One region of the Sphingobacterium sp. UBA2610 genome, then DNA from elsewhere that is predicted to be linked to it. Evidence: riboswitches for the same ligand, from Rfam matches in the RefSeq annotation. Region 1 holds a riboswitch; the other holds the start of a gene.
What was found. A riboswitch is a leader RNA that binds a small molecule or an ion and turns the genes downstream of it on or off. The one in region 1 is predicted to bind thiamine pyrophosphate.
Positions count from the first base shown of each region.

Region 2: linked by a shared signal. The riboswitch ahead of thiS (sulfur carrier protein ThiS) and the one ahead of thiM (hydroxyethylthiazole kinase) in region 1 are both predicted to bind thiamine pyrophosphate.

Region 1 is NZ_DDKA01000001.1:327,322-335,124, reverse strand. It holds gene B4Z47_RS01540 (DUF1572 family protein) at 1-213, opposite strand, end outside; gene B4Z47_RS01535 (GIN domain-containing protein) at 641-1,384, opposite strand; gene tenA (thiaminase II) at 1,626-2,282, opposite strand; gene thiD (bifunctional hydroxymethylpyrimidine kinase/phosphomethylpyrimidine kinase) at 2,269-3,108, opposite strand; gene thiE (thiamine phosphate synthase) at 3,105-3,737, opposite strand; gene thiM (hydroxyethylthiazole kinase) at 3,727-4,530, opposite strand; TPP riboswitch at 4,613-4,705, opposite strand; gene B4Z47_RS01510 (VanW family protein) at 4,769-5,611, opposite strand; gene B4Z47_RS01505 (hypothetical protein) at 5,750-7,000, opposite strand; gene B4Z47_RS01500 (dienelactone hydrolase family protein) at 7,034-7,777, opposite strand.
Region 2 is NZ_DDKA01000004.1:76,204-84,006, forward strand. It holds gene B4Z47_RS03235 (alpha-L-rhamnosidase) at 1-1,443, opposite strand, end outside; TPP riboswitch at 1,602-1,697, shown strand; gene thiS (sulfur carrier protein ThiS) at 1,758-1,964, shown strand; gene thiC (phosphomethylpyrimidine synthase ThiC) at 2,011-3,825, shown strand; gene B4Z47_RS03250 (thiamine phosphate synthase) at 3,822-4,439, shown strand; gene thiE (thiamine phosphate synthase) at 4,400-5,017, shown strand; gene B4Z47_RS03260 (thiazole synthase) at 5,014-5,784, shown strand; gene thiH (2-iminoacetate synthase ThiH) at 5,794-6,918, shown strand; gene B4Z47_RS03270 (HesA/MoeB/ThiF family protein) at 6,923-7,630, shown strand; gene B4Z47_RS03275 (YaiO family outer membrane beta-barrel protein) at 7,777-7,803, shown strand, end outside.

The DNA of each region.
Region 1 (7,803 bases):
GATTTTAGCGAGATCTTCTTCTTCGAGGGATTCAATTGCTTGAAACAGACAGGACCATCCAGCATTCCAATAGGTAATAAGCTCATCGCGATCTACCCAACTGTTCTCAAACTCCTGGTCGCGGTTTCTATTTTGTTTTTCGCCATCTGTGGTGAGGAAATCGGTCCATCGGGAAAGCATATTTCCACCTAAATGTTTAACAATTAATGCAATGCTATTGCTCGAATCATTGGGTTGCCAAAAGAGTTGTTCAGTGCTTAACTGTGCAATGTTTTATCACCCAAAGATTTATAATATTGAAATTGCTTGATACAAGTCGCTAAAAAATTGTCCATTGCGTCGAAAGTTTGGCATTTATATGAATATTAATATACAAAAATGTCCTGAAACCGAGACCTAAAATAATTTTTTTAGCTGAAATCTGGTTTTGCTATCGATGTCATTAATTTCCTGATACAGTTTTTTGAGGTGATAAATGTGTGAATTTATAAGGAGAAGGAGAAGGAGAAGGAGAAGGAGAAGGAGAAGTGTGAGCAAAAATGCTAATAAAAGCAAAGGTGATACTGGGGTATGTATCACCTTTAAGCTAACTAAACATTAAACATAAATAAACAGTCTTTTTTAAAGACCACACTAAAAATTACAATACTACTTTGCCACTTGTTGATTTGTCAACTTGGACATTTTTTGGTTGATTTTTTAACGCAATTCTTGCCGATGTAGAAACATTTCCCTGTAAGTTTTCTTTCACGCTGAGCGTAACATTTGCAGACGAATTGGCTTGTACTTGGGCATTTGTTGTCGAGAAACGGCTCATGTCAACCGATGCGGATGAATTGGTGTTCAAATTTAAATTTGAAGCGCTACCCGCAATTTCCTGCTTAGACGAACTGCTTGCCGATACTTGCAAATTTTTACTGCTGACATCTGTCGTTAACTTGCTAGAAGAGCTCGTTGAAAGGTTGATATCATCAGCAATTATTTTTTTAAGCGATATTTTTGCGGAGGAGGATACGTCTACAGAAATTTTGTTTGCCTTAATCGTTTCATCGGTATAGATCGAACTGCTGGATGATGCCGAAAAGCGTGTCGGTATCTTGCTTGAGTAAACAGTTACGCGATTGTTTCTCGCATTTCTGATTGAACTGTTTCTTTTATACTGTACATACAGTGTACCGTTTTTTACAGTCGTTTCGATAAGGGATAAATGTTCGGGATTATCTGCTTCAACAATAACCTCGTTGCGATTAGAGTGAATATAATCTACACGTAATGAAGTTGCCGATGAAATGCCATCTGGAGCAGTGATCTTACGTGTTTCGCGTTCTTGTGCCTGAGCTACATATAAAAATGAAATAAAGGCAATGGTTAAGATTCTTTTCATTATTTTTCTGTTATTAGTTTAAATTTATTTTTACTGAAAGTTTCATTTTAATTTCCCTTTTTATCGTTTCTTATGTGCTTATGCATACGCTCTATCGTTAACTGCCACCTATAGTATAATAGTAATGCCAAAACTTTAAATCCGTTTAAAATACTGATTAACACTAGTTTTGTTCCTGAGTGCTATTTTCGTTCATGCTCATTTTTGAACATCAACTGTTCGGTATCGGACAATAGTTTGTTTACCAGACTCTTCGTTTGTAGGCTGCTAACCAGAATTGATACTCTAATTGGGAAGCTGTTATAAATACTTGTCGCATCTTCTCCCGTTTTGTTGCAGTAGTTTCTGCTGCAATTTTGTCAACGTAGTTTTTCGCCTTGATAACGCCCTGTGCAAAATCCTCACCGCTATAAGTTGCTATCCATTTGGAATAGGGATTTCCCTGTGTATTTGCTGTCGATACAATGTGATCTCCGACCTCCTTATAAATCCAAAAACAGGGGAGTGTTGCCGCCATAGCAACCTCAATGCTCTCGAAAGCGGCTACGCTTTTAAGAAAATGAACATAATGATGGCAGGTTGGTTCGATTTTGTTGCTCTTGTCGGCAGGACTTAAACCAAATTCCCGAAAGTAATTTTCGTGTAATGCCCGTTCAACAAGTAGCGCATTGCGACCAAATTCGAAATAGTCCAATGCTTGTTGGTTATCCGTACTTTTTGCACCTATAAAGGCGAGCACACGGCCAAATTCTTCTAAATAGAAAGCATCCTGCTGCATGTAAAATTGAAATTTATCCAGGGGAAGACTACCATCACTAAGCTGAACAATAAACGGCATAGTGAGTATATCTGAATAAATTGATGTTATTGAATCCCAGGCATGATCAGTCCAGTTCATATTGAATAAGTTTAATCGGATTGTGGAAGTGATTTAATGGCCCATTTCCTTTGCCAATGATGAGGTCTTTGCTACCAGCTATTGCTGCGTGTATATAGGCCAATGCGAATTCAACCGCGCTATCGAGACCAACGCCTTGTGCCAAATGGCTCGCAATTGCTGAAGAAAGCGAACAACCGGAACCATGTGTATTTTTGCTGTTAATTTTTTGAGATTTGAATTCAATTGGTGGATTCTTGTGCTGGAACAATAGGGATGTTAATTCTTGACTTTGGAGATGCCCGCCTTTAATCAAAACGGATTGACAACCTTTCGCCAGTAGGCTATTTCCCGCTTTTTTCATCCTCTCGACATCGTCAATAACTTCGTCTACTAAAACACTTACCTCGTCTAAATTTGGTGTAATCAGCGTTGCCAAAGGAAAAAGAAGTTCAATGCAGGCCTGAATTGTATCATCGTGAATGAGCTTGTGCCCGCTGGTCGAGACCATGACTGGATCAAATACGATAGGCCCTTTATATTCTTTTAAATAGCTGCTAATAAGCTCCACAAGTTCAATATGGTGTACCATGCCTATTTTAATTGCATCGGGATAGATGTCGTCAAAAATAGCATCTAATTGGTCCTGGACGGCTGCTGTAGGAATGTCATAAATACGTCTTACACCTTGTGTGTTCTGAACGGGTAAGGCAGTTAACACATTCATGGCATAACAACCTAATGCAGATATGGTTTTGGTATCTGCTTGTATACCTGCACCACCGCTACCATCGAACCCCGCAATGCTGAGTACGGTAGGGACGCGGTATTTTTTATCTTTTGTCATTTTAATAGTTCTTTTAGTTGTGCACTGGCAGCTCTGGGATCTTGACTTTGGCATATGGCCGAAACGACTGCAATGGAGTCTGCACCGGCATTCCAGGTCTCTTCTGCAGTTTGTAAGTTCATCCTTCCGATAGCGATCAATGGTTTTTCCGTCTTATTCCGAAGTTGTTTTAAACCTGCAATTCCCCATTCAGTAATCGTATCCATTTTTGTTCTCGTAGAAAAAATGGGACTTACACCAAGGTGGTCGACAGCGTACATTTGTGGACTTTCCAGCTGCTGCATATCTTCTATGGACCAGCCTATGTTTAATTTATCGCCATATTTTTCTCGAATAGGGAGCGGCTGCAAATCATTTTGACCCACATGTACTCCCCATGCCTCGATTTTTGCAGCGATTGCTACGGCATCATTGATCACGAGCGGAATACCATAACGATCGGTCAGTTTTTTCAAACGCATGGCTTTATCCAAAAATGTAGCGGGATCGTCAGCTTTTTCGCGTAATTGAATAAGATCGACTCCACCAATGATGGCTTCTTCGGCGACATTGAGCCAATGTTGAGGATAACAGTCCCGCTCAGAAATTACCAAATATAAAGGGTAGGGAAAAAGCGGATTAATGCGCATAACATTTGATCTTGAGCTTTGATTTTAGACGTTCTGCATTGAGCTTATAGAGTTCATCATAGAGATTCAATTGCAGGGTACCCGGGCCAGCTGCTGTTTGGGCTGCGAGTTCTCCCGCCAAGCTCAAAATGGAAACGCCGGCAACAGCTGCTTCAACATATTGGTCTGTAACACCTAGAAATGCACCAATAAGTGCAGTAGCACTACAGCCAAGTCCAGTTACCTGTGTCATTAAAGGGTTGCCATTAAAAACTTCAACCCGGTATTGCTGTGAAAGGATATAGTCTACTTCTCCAGAAATACAGATAATGGAACCGGTTTGCTCTTGCAATAATTGGCCAAATCGGAGCGCATCTTTACTCGCTGTCGTGCTGTCGACTCCTTTTGTGTTCGGTTGGTTGAAATTGTACAGCGTCATGATTTCTGATGCATTTCCACGAATAACCGTTGGTTTGAGATCCAGTAGATTGGCTAATAAATCATTGCGGAATGCTGATATCCCAGCACCAACAGGATCAAGTACCCATGGCCGTCCAATGGTATTGGCATGTTCGGTAGCAACCAGCATAGCTTCGGCTGTATCTTCACTCAAGGTGCCGATATTAATAACAAGAGCTTGCGCAATATCGACAACTTCGCGTACTTCTAAAGGACTGTGTACCATTACGGGGGACGCTCCTAGGGCTAACAGTGCGTTGGCCGTATTGTTCATCACGACTAGGTTTGTGATGTTGTGTACAAGGGGTTTTTCGACCCTCAGCTGCGCTAATAAATTGATAATTGAATCTTCCATTCTTTTTACATATGCTAAGATGTACGGTGTAGCCTTGGAGGGAAGAAGAGCGATAGACTGCGCAGTAAAGGAGTATGCTGTACAGTGGATTTTTGCTTTTCCCTACGCCGGTATAAACCGAATCAGGTTCAAAGGGACTATCTCAATTCTATACAGAATACCCCCAAAGCCAGACCAAATTTAAACAAAAAAGAGGACTTTTCATATCCATCATTTTTCGATCACTTAGCTTGTTAAATTAATCGGCCGGATTTTGATCGGCACTAATTTCAATATATTCAACAGGGGTATAAGTAACCCGGGCAAAATTTTTGGTCAAAAGTTCTGTTTCTAAAATCTTTCCACCCTGAAATTTTAAAAACTTCTCGCGCCAAATCTCATTTTTACGAAAGAACTGATTGTCTATTTTAAGAAATTGATGTTCTTTTTCAACGACATGGTATGCAAAATCCAGCTCCTGATCGATCCTCAATTCGCCCTCTAAACATTTCTCTGTAAACCAGAGGTTGATCTGGAAGGTGTAAGGCGTGTTGTTGGTGAATTGATAATCACGGTAGTTATAAAATACGGTAGCCCCACTGCCGAATGGCAAAACACGACCATCGTCAGGAAAAGGATCAAAGGAGTGATGATAACGTTCGCTGACGGTGAGTGGACTATGGATAACAAGCCAATGGATGAGATTGGATATTTGACAGATTCCACCGCCAATACCCGCCCTTGCTTCACCGAAGGATAACTCCATGCCGGGCAGATACCCTTTCTTTACGGTGGGGAGCCCCACGAGTTTACAAAATGAAAAGGTTTCCTTCGGTCTGATCAGAATGCTATTGATCTGTGCTGCTGCAATTTTCAGGTTGGTCACTTTGTTGATCTGCAATTGCATATTATTTTCGCCCAGCTTTTTTAATAATACAGACTGATGCTTTTTAATACGAAAGGGAAGTTTTTCAGCTGATTTAACTTTGCTGTATTTTTTGTCGTCAAATAGCCAGACGGCTTTTCGCTGCATTCTTCTTACCCATACTGCAAAAAAATAGAGCAAGGGGTGCTGTTGACTGATCAGTTTTCTTTTTTTCAATACGATGTTTATTTATCGCTATCAAAATTAATGCAGAAATGTATCTTTTGCCGCTTTTTTTAATTTGTCCTGTGTTTTTACTGTATAGGGGGTAGAACTTTTGTTCCATCGGGTGTATACTGGCTTTTCGCTCTATGTCTATAGCTGTTTTCTTGTTTGTACGTATTTGCCCGTGATCTTCCCATGCCCGTTATAGTTCAGGTTTTCATACGTACAGTTTCCCAAATCTTTTACAATTGATTTTTGTTGCAATACCCCCTTGAAGTAGAATTCATCAACTGTTTCGTTGGCCCGGTAGGATCGCTTGATTTCCGCTGTGAGTTGGTCATTTTGATCGAAGGTTTGGCGTAGTATATAATCACTTGTTTTCGGATCGCTATACGCATAACGGACCCGACTTTCCCTTCGATCATTTCTGCCCGACAGCTCTTCACTCATGCGATTCTGTTTGTCATAACTGTAAATGGTCCAATCTATCCGTTGGTATAAAAAATGAATGGATTCACTTTTTACAACCTGGAGTTTGCTGTTCAAGTGGTCTATTGTCGCTGTTTGTAATGTTGGATCGTAGGAAACAATGGCGTTTGGGAGATAACGGTAAATGGTGCTGTTGCTCCATTTGCTGTTTTGAAGGTACTGTATGGAGTCGATAAGTCCGAACTGATTATAGCATCTTTTGCTGAAATAATTATTTCCGCCGGAAAGATTGTTGGATGTGAGCTCTTTGCCTTCTTCATATACAGTCGTCACAATTGCTCCAGTTTCCACCTCATTTTCATCGGAAAACTGCTGCATGACGTACGTGCCGTCACATTGATTTTTACGCTGACTGTAGTAAAGAGGGAGAGCTGTATTGGCGATAATAGCCGCTGCATATTGCCTGGATGGAATAAATTGCACTTGTGCAATGGAGTCAAAGAAATGTTGGGCATTATATTGTGACGAAGGATTCTTCGACGCAACTTGTGTGTTGTTGCTTAATATGGATTTGGCTGCTGTCAGATAGGTATTACTATCGTATATGATCTTGGGTTTGCCTAAGCCATCAAACAAGATCATGGCATGACGTTGTTTCAATGACAATAGATTGATGGTCCATTGTTGATTTTTAATGCTAAATGTAAGTTTTTTTGCATCGGTTTTTGTGACCAGTAACTTTGTTGTGCTAAAAGGTACTTGCTTGAAAATCGCAGCAGCATTTTTTTCGTGTAAACGCATGATAAAATCAGTTGATTTATCGGACTCATTGGTTACAAACAGAACTGCCTGTGTAGGGCTAGCTATTGTTAACGATTTTACTGTTTGCGATGCTGCAATGGGACTATAAAACAGCAATATCAACAACTGAATGATAATCGGATAAATTTGCAGTTTCGCGTTATAATTCATTTGGGTCGATATTGCTGTTGCTTACTTTGCTATTTAATTTAATACTTCTTTCAAAAATAATAAGGTGTGCTCCCAGGCACGTTTGGCCATCACGGGATTATATTCCGCTGACTCGGGATTCGTAAACGTATGTCCAGAATTTGCGTAGGTAATTATTTGCCAGTCTGCTTTTCCTTCATTTAATTCCTTGACCAACCCATCGTAATCTTCTTTTGATACACTCTTATCGGCTGCAGGGTGCTCAATGAGTACTTTTGTTTTAATGGAACCATTGGGTCTATCGGCAGCTTTGGATAGGCCTCCGTGGATACTGATCACGGCATTGACGGGGAAGCCGGCTCTCGCCGCTTCTAATGCTCCTGAACCTCCAAAGCAATAGCCAATGATCGCAATTTTTGTCGGATCTGCGCCTTCTTTTTTCAGTTGTTCTAATGCGAGCTTGATGCGATGCTGATAAGCTTTATAGTCCGTCTTGTAGTGGCCTGCAATTTTCGAAGCTGCGGTGTTGTCCGCAGGAATATTTCCCTCACCGTAGATGTCGGCAATGAACGCGATGTAACCTTCTTTTTCAAGAAGCAATGCCGCTTGTTTCGCTTCGTTGTCAATTCCCTTCCACGCAGGAATAATTAAGACAGCAGGGCCTTTTTTTGCCCTATTGGCGGTTACCATGCCGTTGAGTTTTTGTTCACCATCCTGGTAAGAAACCTGTTTTAATTGTTGGGCCTGCGTAGTCATCGTGACCATAGTAAGCATCAATAGTGTCATAACTGTTTTCATCTGTCAATAATTTGTTCCGATCATTA
Region 2 (7,803 bases), on a different contig from region 1:
GGCATTGTTGGTCGCTTCCCATAGTTTGTTGACCAACGCTGATGACGTCTTGAGCTGTCCAATGGCGGGCACATCACTATGCATAAAATAAGCGGTCACAGCCGAACTATCCAATGCAATTGCCGCACTACTACTAATTTCGACGTAACGAAATCCTTTGTAACCGAACTTTGCCATAAACTCATCATTACGACCGCTTAAGGTCAGAATGTCCGTTTGAAAGGGCTCCTTTTCCTTATCGCCCCGATAATAAACATCAATATTGGACAAGTCAAGACGCCCATCTGCCGACAATCGTTCACCATGCTTGATACGTAGCATAGTCCCTGCAGCTCCTTTGACTTTGACTTTTGTAATCCCAGCCATATTTTGGCCCATATCGAAAACATAAGTACGTTGGTCTATCTTTGTCGCTGATTTGGGCTTATAGGACTTCATGAGCCGAATCGGTACCATCTGTTGGGAAACGATATGTGCAGATGGCGCATTTCTATACTGAACAGCCTGCCAAGTTGAATCATCATATTTAGGTTTGTCCCAGTTGGGTATTTCCAGTCTTGCATCATAATGCTCACCAGTGTAAATATTATTATAAGTAATTGGTCCCGAAGCTGTTTTCCACTGCTCATCTGAGACAATAGTTTCTACTGTACCATCTGTATAAACGATTTTCAGCTCTAAACAGAATGTTGGTCGGGCCCGCCACGGTGCTTTATCAAAGTTCCAAACCGCCAGTGGTTGGTGATTATACCAGCCATTCCCCAAAACAACGCCAATAGCGTTCTGTCCTTGTTGGAGCTGCTGGGTTACGTCCGTCACGACATATAATGTACACCGGTCGAATCGAGTATACATTGGATCCAGGCGATGGTCTCCTACGCGTTGACCATTCATGGAAAGTTCATATAGCCCTGCTGTGGCAATATACGCGCGTGCAGACTTTATCGGCTTATTTATCTTAAATTCTGTTCTAAAATAAGGCGTTTCTCGCGCATGAATATCCTTATTGTCGCTTATCCATTTTCCCTTCCAAAGGTCCATTCCCATCATTCCAGTTTCGAACGATGCTATTTTAGAACTTGTTGATATACCATCCTTATCCCATACTTTAACCTTCCAGAAATACGTGGTCTGTGGCTTTAACTGTGCGCCGTTATAGGGCACTAACATGGACGAGCTGAGCTGTTTGCCACTATCCCAGCTATTTTTCGTCTCCTTCAGTAGTGCCAGCGAATCTTGCCCTAAAAGGATCTGATAAGCCTGTTGTACCGCACCATTACGTTGGTCCTCAAGTCGCCAGCTAAGTCTCGGCTGGGTTGCATCGATACCCAATGGATTGACCAGATGTTCGCATGTCAACTGTACCGCGATACAGTTGCTTTTAGGTTGGGCATAAGTGCTGTTCGTTATACACAACAGTATTGTAAATAAAATCCTACGCATGAAAAGATACTATCTTGGTGGTTGTTAAATTGTTTTAGCTGATTTAAAAATCTAATATATCAAATATTTTCCACATGGTGACCTGTACTTTCCTGCACGATATACCTCAGGCAGCAAAATAAATTCTTGCAACTTTCATAAAAATAACCTTATATTAGTCGCAACTTTAGGGGTGTCTGCTCATGCAGGCTGAGATTTTACCCTTAGAACCTGATCCGGATCATACTGGCGTAGGGAAAAGTGAGCTGTCTACAAGGTGCATTGCTGCGCCTTTGTGTAGCCATTCCTAAAGTTTTACCAAAAAAAATTAAGGAATGGAACTTACAATAAACCATCAAATTCGATTTTTCGATCCCGCACTTACTTCACTAGAAGACTTGTTACTTTTGGAATTATCTGGCAAAACCCAGGGCGTGGCTGTAGCCATCAACAACCAAGTCATCCCCAAAAAGGACTGGGCTACGACAACACTTAAACCTTATGATCAGATTATCTTAATCACTGCATCTCAAGGCGGCTAGCCTTTCAAAAAAAATCAACCGAGTAATTCACCACAATACAGAAAAAATGACAGCTGAAACAATTACGCAATCCCCCTTTCCAAATGCAAAGAAAATTTTTGTAGCCGGAAAACTATTTCCTATTCAGGTCGCTATGCGTCAAATCTCCTTGAGCTCAACCAAATTAACGAATGGACAGATCGAAATTAATCCGCCGGTAACAATCTATGATACTTCTGGGCCTTATACAGATGACACCATCCTTATCGATATCCACAAAGGACTCCCTCGCCTTCGCGAGCAGTGGATCTTGGATCGTCAGGATGTCATACAGTTGGCTGGCATCAGCTCTGAATATGGACAAAAACGACTTTCTGATCCAACGTTGGACGAACTCCGATTTGCCTATAGCCACAAACCGAAAGTAGCCTCCGCCGGCAAGAATGTCACCCAATTACATTATGCAAAGCAAGGCATCATTACCCCGGAAATGGAGTATGTTGCTATCCGAGAAAACCAACGTATTGAGCAGTTGGAAGCTAGTACCCCTGGAATGGATCATCAGCATCGGGGGCAAAACTTTGGTGCGAGAACACATGATAAAGCTATTACACCAGAATTTGTCCGTGAAGAAATCGCCGCCGGAAGAGCGATCATACCCAATAATATTAATCACCCTGAAAGTGAACCCATGATTATCGGACGCAACTTTCTTGTTAAAATCAATGCCAATATTGGCAATAGCGCCGTAAGTTCAAGCATAGAGGAAGAAGTTGAGAAAGCGGTATGGGCCTGTCGTTGGGGGGCTGATACCATCATGGATCTATCCACTGGCAAAAATATTCACGAAACCCGCGAATGGATTATCCGTAACTCGCCAGTCCCAATCGGTACAGTACCGATCTATCAGGCGCTCGAAAAAGTAAAGGGGGTGGCCGAGGATCTTACCTGGGAAATATTCAAAGATACCTTGATTGAACAGGCCGAACAGGGTGTTTCGTACTTTACCATACACGCCGGCGTATTGCTTCGTTATATCCATCTCACGGCATCCCGAGTTACTGGAATTGTCTCCAGAGGCGGCTCTATCATGGCCAAATGGTGTCTTTTTCATCACAAAGAAAATTTTCTCTATACCCATTTTGAGGAAATATGCGAAATTATGAAACAATATGATGTGGCTTTTTCACTTGGCGACGGTCTTCGCCCCGGAGCTATTGCAGATGCAAACGATGCAGCTCAATTTGCGGAGCTCGAAACCCTGGGCGAACTCACCAAAATCGCCTGGAAACATGATGTTCAGGTGATGATCGAAGGGCCAGGACATGTTCCTATGCAATTGATCAAAGAGAATATGGACAAGCAATTGGCCTGTTGTGACGAAGCGCCATTTTATACCTTAGGTCCCTTAACAACAGATATTGCTCCAGGCTATGACCATATCACATCCGCCATTGGAGCGGCTATGATCGGTTGGTATGGCTGTGCAATGCTTTGCTATGTTACCCCCAAAGAACACCTGGGTCTACCAAATAAAAAAGATGTCAAAGATGGTGTAATCACCTATAAACTAGCTGCCCATGCGGCCGATTTAGCCAAAGGACACCCTGGTGCACAATATCGTGATAACGCCTTGAGTAAAGCCAGATTCGAATTCAGATGGGAAGATCAATTCAACCTTTCCCTTGATCCAGATACCGCACGGGAATATCATGACGAAACATTGCCGGCAGATGCGGCTAAAGTTGCGCACTTCTGCTCCATGTGCGGTCCCAAATTTTGCTCGATGAAAATAACGCAGGAAATCAGGGATAGTGCCGCCCAGGGGATGCTGGAAAAATCGCAGGAATTCATCGCACAAGGAAAAGAGATCTATTCATGATTATTGCATTGACAGCAGCAGAAACAATCCGTTCTGAACAGGCGATTATAGCAGCGTTGTTTAAAGAAGGTCTTGATATTCTACATTTGCGTAAGTATCATTTTACAGACTTACAAATGTCGCGATATATAGAAACTATAGCTCCTATATACCGCGACAGATTGGTTCTACACTCACATGCGCATCTATCGGCTGAGCTTGGGATTGCACGAATCCACCTGAACGATAAAAGTAGACTGCATCGATCTGCAAATCAACTGGGGCCTACAACAATCTGTTCAACATCTGTGCATGATATTGATCAATTCAATAGCCTTGATGAACGTTGGGCCTATGCTTTTTTCAGTCCATTATTTCCGAGCATCTCAAAAGTGGGGTATGGAACGCATAATGCAAGACTAGGTCAACTACCGTCACGCGCCAACTTTGCTGTTCGTCTCATCGGTCTTGGAGGGATAAACCAAAACAACTGTCTTATTCCGATGCAGCAAGGTGCAGATGGAATTGCCTTATATGGCACTTTATGGAAACATCGGGATCCTATTCAAAATTTTATTGCATGCAAACAAAAACTATGGAAAGACTCCAATATATCTCACAAGGTAAAACTATAAGGGAACAAAAAAACAACATGCTGAAAGCGCTGGACGCTGGGGCCAAATGGATACAGATCCGATGGAAGGAAGCCGAGGAAAAAGATCTTTATGCGCTCGCCGAAGAGATCAGGCAGGCTTGTTCCGAATTTGGTGCCAGCTGTATCATCAATGACCATCCTTCGCTTGCAGCGGCTGTAGACGCTGATGGGGTGCACTTGGGACTGGACGACTGCAGTGTAGCAGCTGCCCGGCACCTATTGGGTGCAGGAAAAATAATTGGCGGTACAGCCAATAGCTTTGCCAATGTAAAGCAAAGAATAAGTGAACATTGTGACTATATCGGGCTCGGGCCATTCAACTATACCACGACAAAACAAAAACTAAGTCCCCTACTGGGGATTGCAGGATATGAAAACATCATCCAACAAGTCCACCGAGAAGGCCTAACCCCTATTCCAATATTCGCAATTGGCGGTATAAGCCAACTTGAAGATATCCAACATCTATTAGAAATTGGCGTCTACGGTGTAGCACTCTCGGGAATCGTAACCAAGACTCCAAACATTGTTTCATCCATCAATAAAATTTTACTATGAGCAACTTACATATAGCCGATCGCGTATTTGAATCCAGATTATTTCTCGGTACGGGCAAATTCGGTTATCTCACGGAAATGAGCGCTGCCATTGTGGCTTCGGCTTCCCAATTGGTCACCGTCGCCCTCAAACGAATCGACCAGACCGGCTCATACGACAGCCTCATCAGCGCGCTCGATCTGGCGGCAATCCATTTGCTTCCCAATACTTCGGGAGCACGAACAGCTGAAGAAGCAGTACTTGCGGCTCAACTTGCTCGCGAAGCACTGGAAACAAACTGGGTGAAATTGGAAATTCATCCCGACCCACGTTATCTGCTGCCCGATCCTATTGAAACCTTACGCGCAACCGAATCACTTGCTAAATTGGGTTTCGTCGTCATGCCCTATATTCACGCAGACCCGGTACTTTGTAAACGTTTAGAAAATGCAGGCACAGCTGTCGTTATGCCTTTAGGTGCCCCTATTGGAAGCAATAAAGGGCTGCGTACCTTGGACTTTCTCGAAATTATTATTGAGGAAAGTAATGTCCCAGTGGTCGTAGACGCTGGAATCGGAGCGCCTTCCGATGCCGCTAAAGCCATGGAAATCGGAGCTGATGCGGTGCTTGTCAATACGGCAATTGCAGTCTCTAATAATCCGATACGTATGGCCGAAGCTTTCAGAGAGGCCGTTATCGCTGGACGGAAAGCTTATGAGGCCGGATTGGGAAAGATAGGCTCCCACGCAATCGCTTCGAGCCCCCTAACTTCATTTTTATTTGACTGATAATTCACTATGACAGATTTCAAAATGATACGCGATGAATACTCCTGGGATGAGGTCCATGCACAGATTTATGACGCTACGGATCAGGATGTACAACATGCGTTAGAAAAAGACCATTTAACGCTCTCTGACTTTAGAGCGCTCATCTCACCGGCTGCAGCACCATATCTGGAGCAAATGGCACAAAAAACCCAACAAATCACGCAACGTCGTTTCGGTAAAACCATACAGCTCTATGCCCCGCTTTACCTGAGCAATGAGTGCCAAAACATCTGTACATATTGCGGTTTTAGCATGGACAATAAAATCAAACGCAAAACGCTGAGCAACACCGAACTATTACTGGAAGCAATGGCACTTAAAGCCATGGGAATCAATCATATCTTACTGGTCAGCGGAGAAGCCAACAAAACTGTCGAGATCACTTATTTCCTAAATGCTATTCGGCTTTTAAAACCTCATTTTTCACAGATATCCATTGAAGTACAGCCATTGGAAGAATCCGAGTACCGATTACTGCAGGCAGCCGGAGTCTATGCAATATTGGTCTATCAGGAAACCTACCATCGCGAAGTTTACAAACAATATCATCCGAAAGGAAAAAAGTCCAATTTTGACTATCGTTTGGATACGCCTGACCGTATAGGCCGGGCGGGAATCCATAAAATCGGACTGGGCGTATTACTTGGGCTGGAGGACTGGCGGGTGGACAGCTTTTTCACCGCGGCACACATCGCCTATTTACAAAAACGATATTGGCAAACACGCTATTCGATTTCCTTTCCACGCCTGCGACCAGCCGCAGGTTCTGTTGAGCCAAATTTTCATTTGGCAGACCGCGATCTACTGCAGTTGATCTGTGCATACCGCCTGTGGAATGAAAATTTAGAAATCTCCATTTCCACCCGAGAGAACGAAACCTTCAGGGATCATATCATACCTATTGGCGTAACGACCATGAGTGCCGCTTCAAAGACCAATCCGGGAGGCTATGTTGTTGATCCGCAAGCTTTGGAACAATTTGAAGTAAGTGATGAAAGAGATATGGAAACAATAAAAAATCAAATCCGAAAGATGGGCTATTCTCCAGTGATGAAAGACTGGGAGAGCAATTATGCCGGTATAGTACGTTAAATACATGAAAAATAACATTTTTGATCGCTATAGCAGACAGATTTTTATTGAAGAGATCGGCGTTGCCGGACAACGGAAGATTATGGATGCCAAGGTATTGGTCGTCGGTGCAGGGGGACTCGGGAGCCCTGTCGTTCAATATTTAGCCGCAGCTGGTATAGGCAAACTTGGCCTGGTTGATTTTGACAGGGTTGAAATCCACAATCTAAATAGACAGATCATTCATTCCGAAGATAATATACACCAGGCAAAAACAGAAAGTGCCACAGCCTATATACGGCAACACAATAGTACAATTCATTTTGAGCCCTTTCAGGTAAAAATAGATGCAGACAACGCGCTAGCATTGCTCGCTCCCTATCATATCATTGTCGATTGCTGTGATAACTTTACAACACGCTACCTGCTTAATCATACGTGCCTACAACTCGATAAACCTTTGGTGTACGGTAGCATCTATGGTTTTGAAGGACAGCTGGCTGTCTTTAACTATCAGGGTAGTAAAAACCTATTGGATATCTTTCCAACGCCCCCCGATCCGGAACAGGTTCCAAATTGCGATAAAAATGGGGTGCTGGGTCCTTTACCTGGTATTATCGGCAGTATGATGGCCATGCAGGTGCTTAAAATAATAACCGGATTACCCGTAGACAGCAACCAGTTAACGGTTGTTGACACATTCCATTGGCGTTTTTCGAAACTCTCCTTCTAAGGATTATTTCGGAAGGCGTTCCGCAAAAAGAGATAGAACGCTTTAAAAGAGCTCAAAAATTTATTTTAAAACAAAAGCAGACAAACAAAATTTGCTAATTTTAGTTTATATATTAGCAAGCTTAAATGTCAACTTTACGATCTAGAATGAAAAAAGTAATTTATCCATTACTC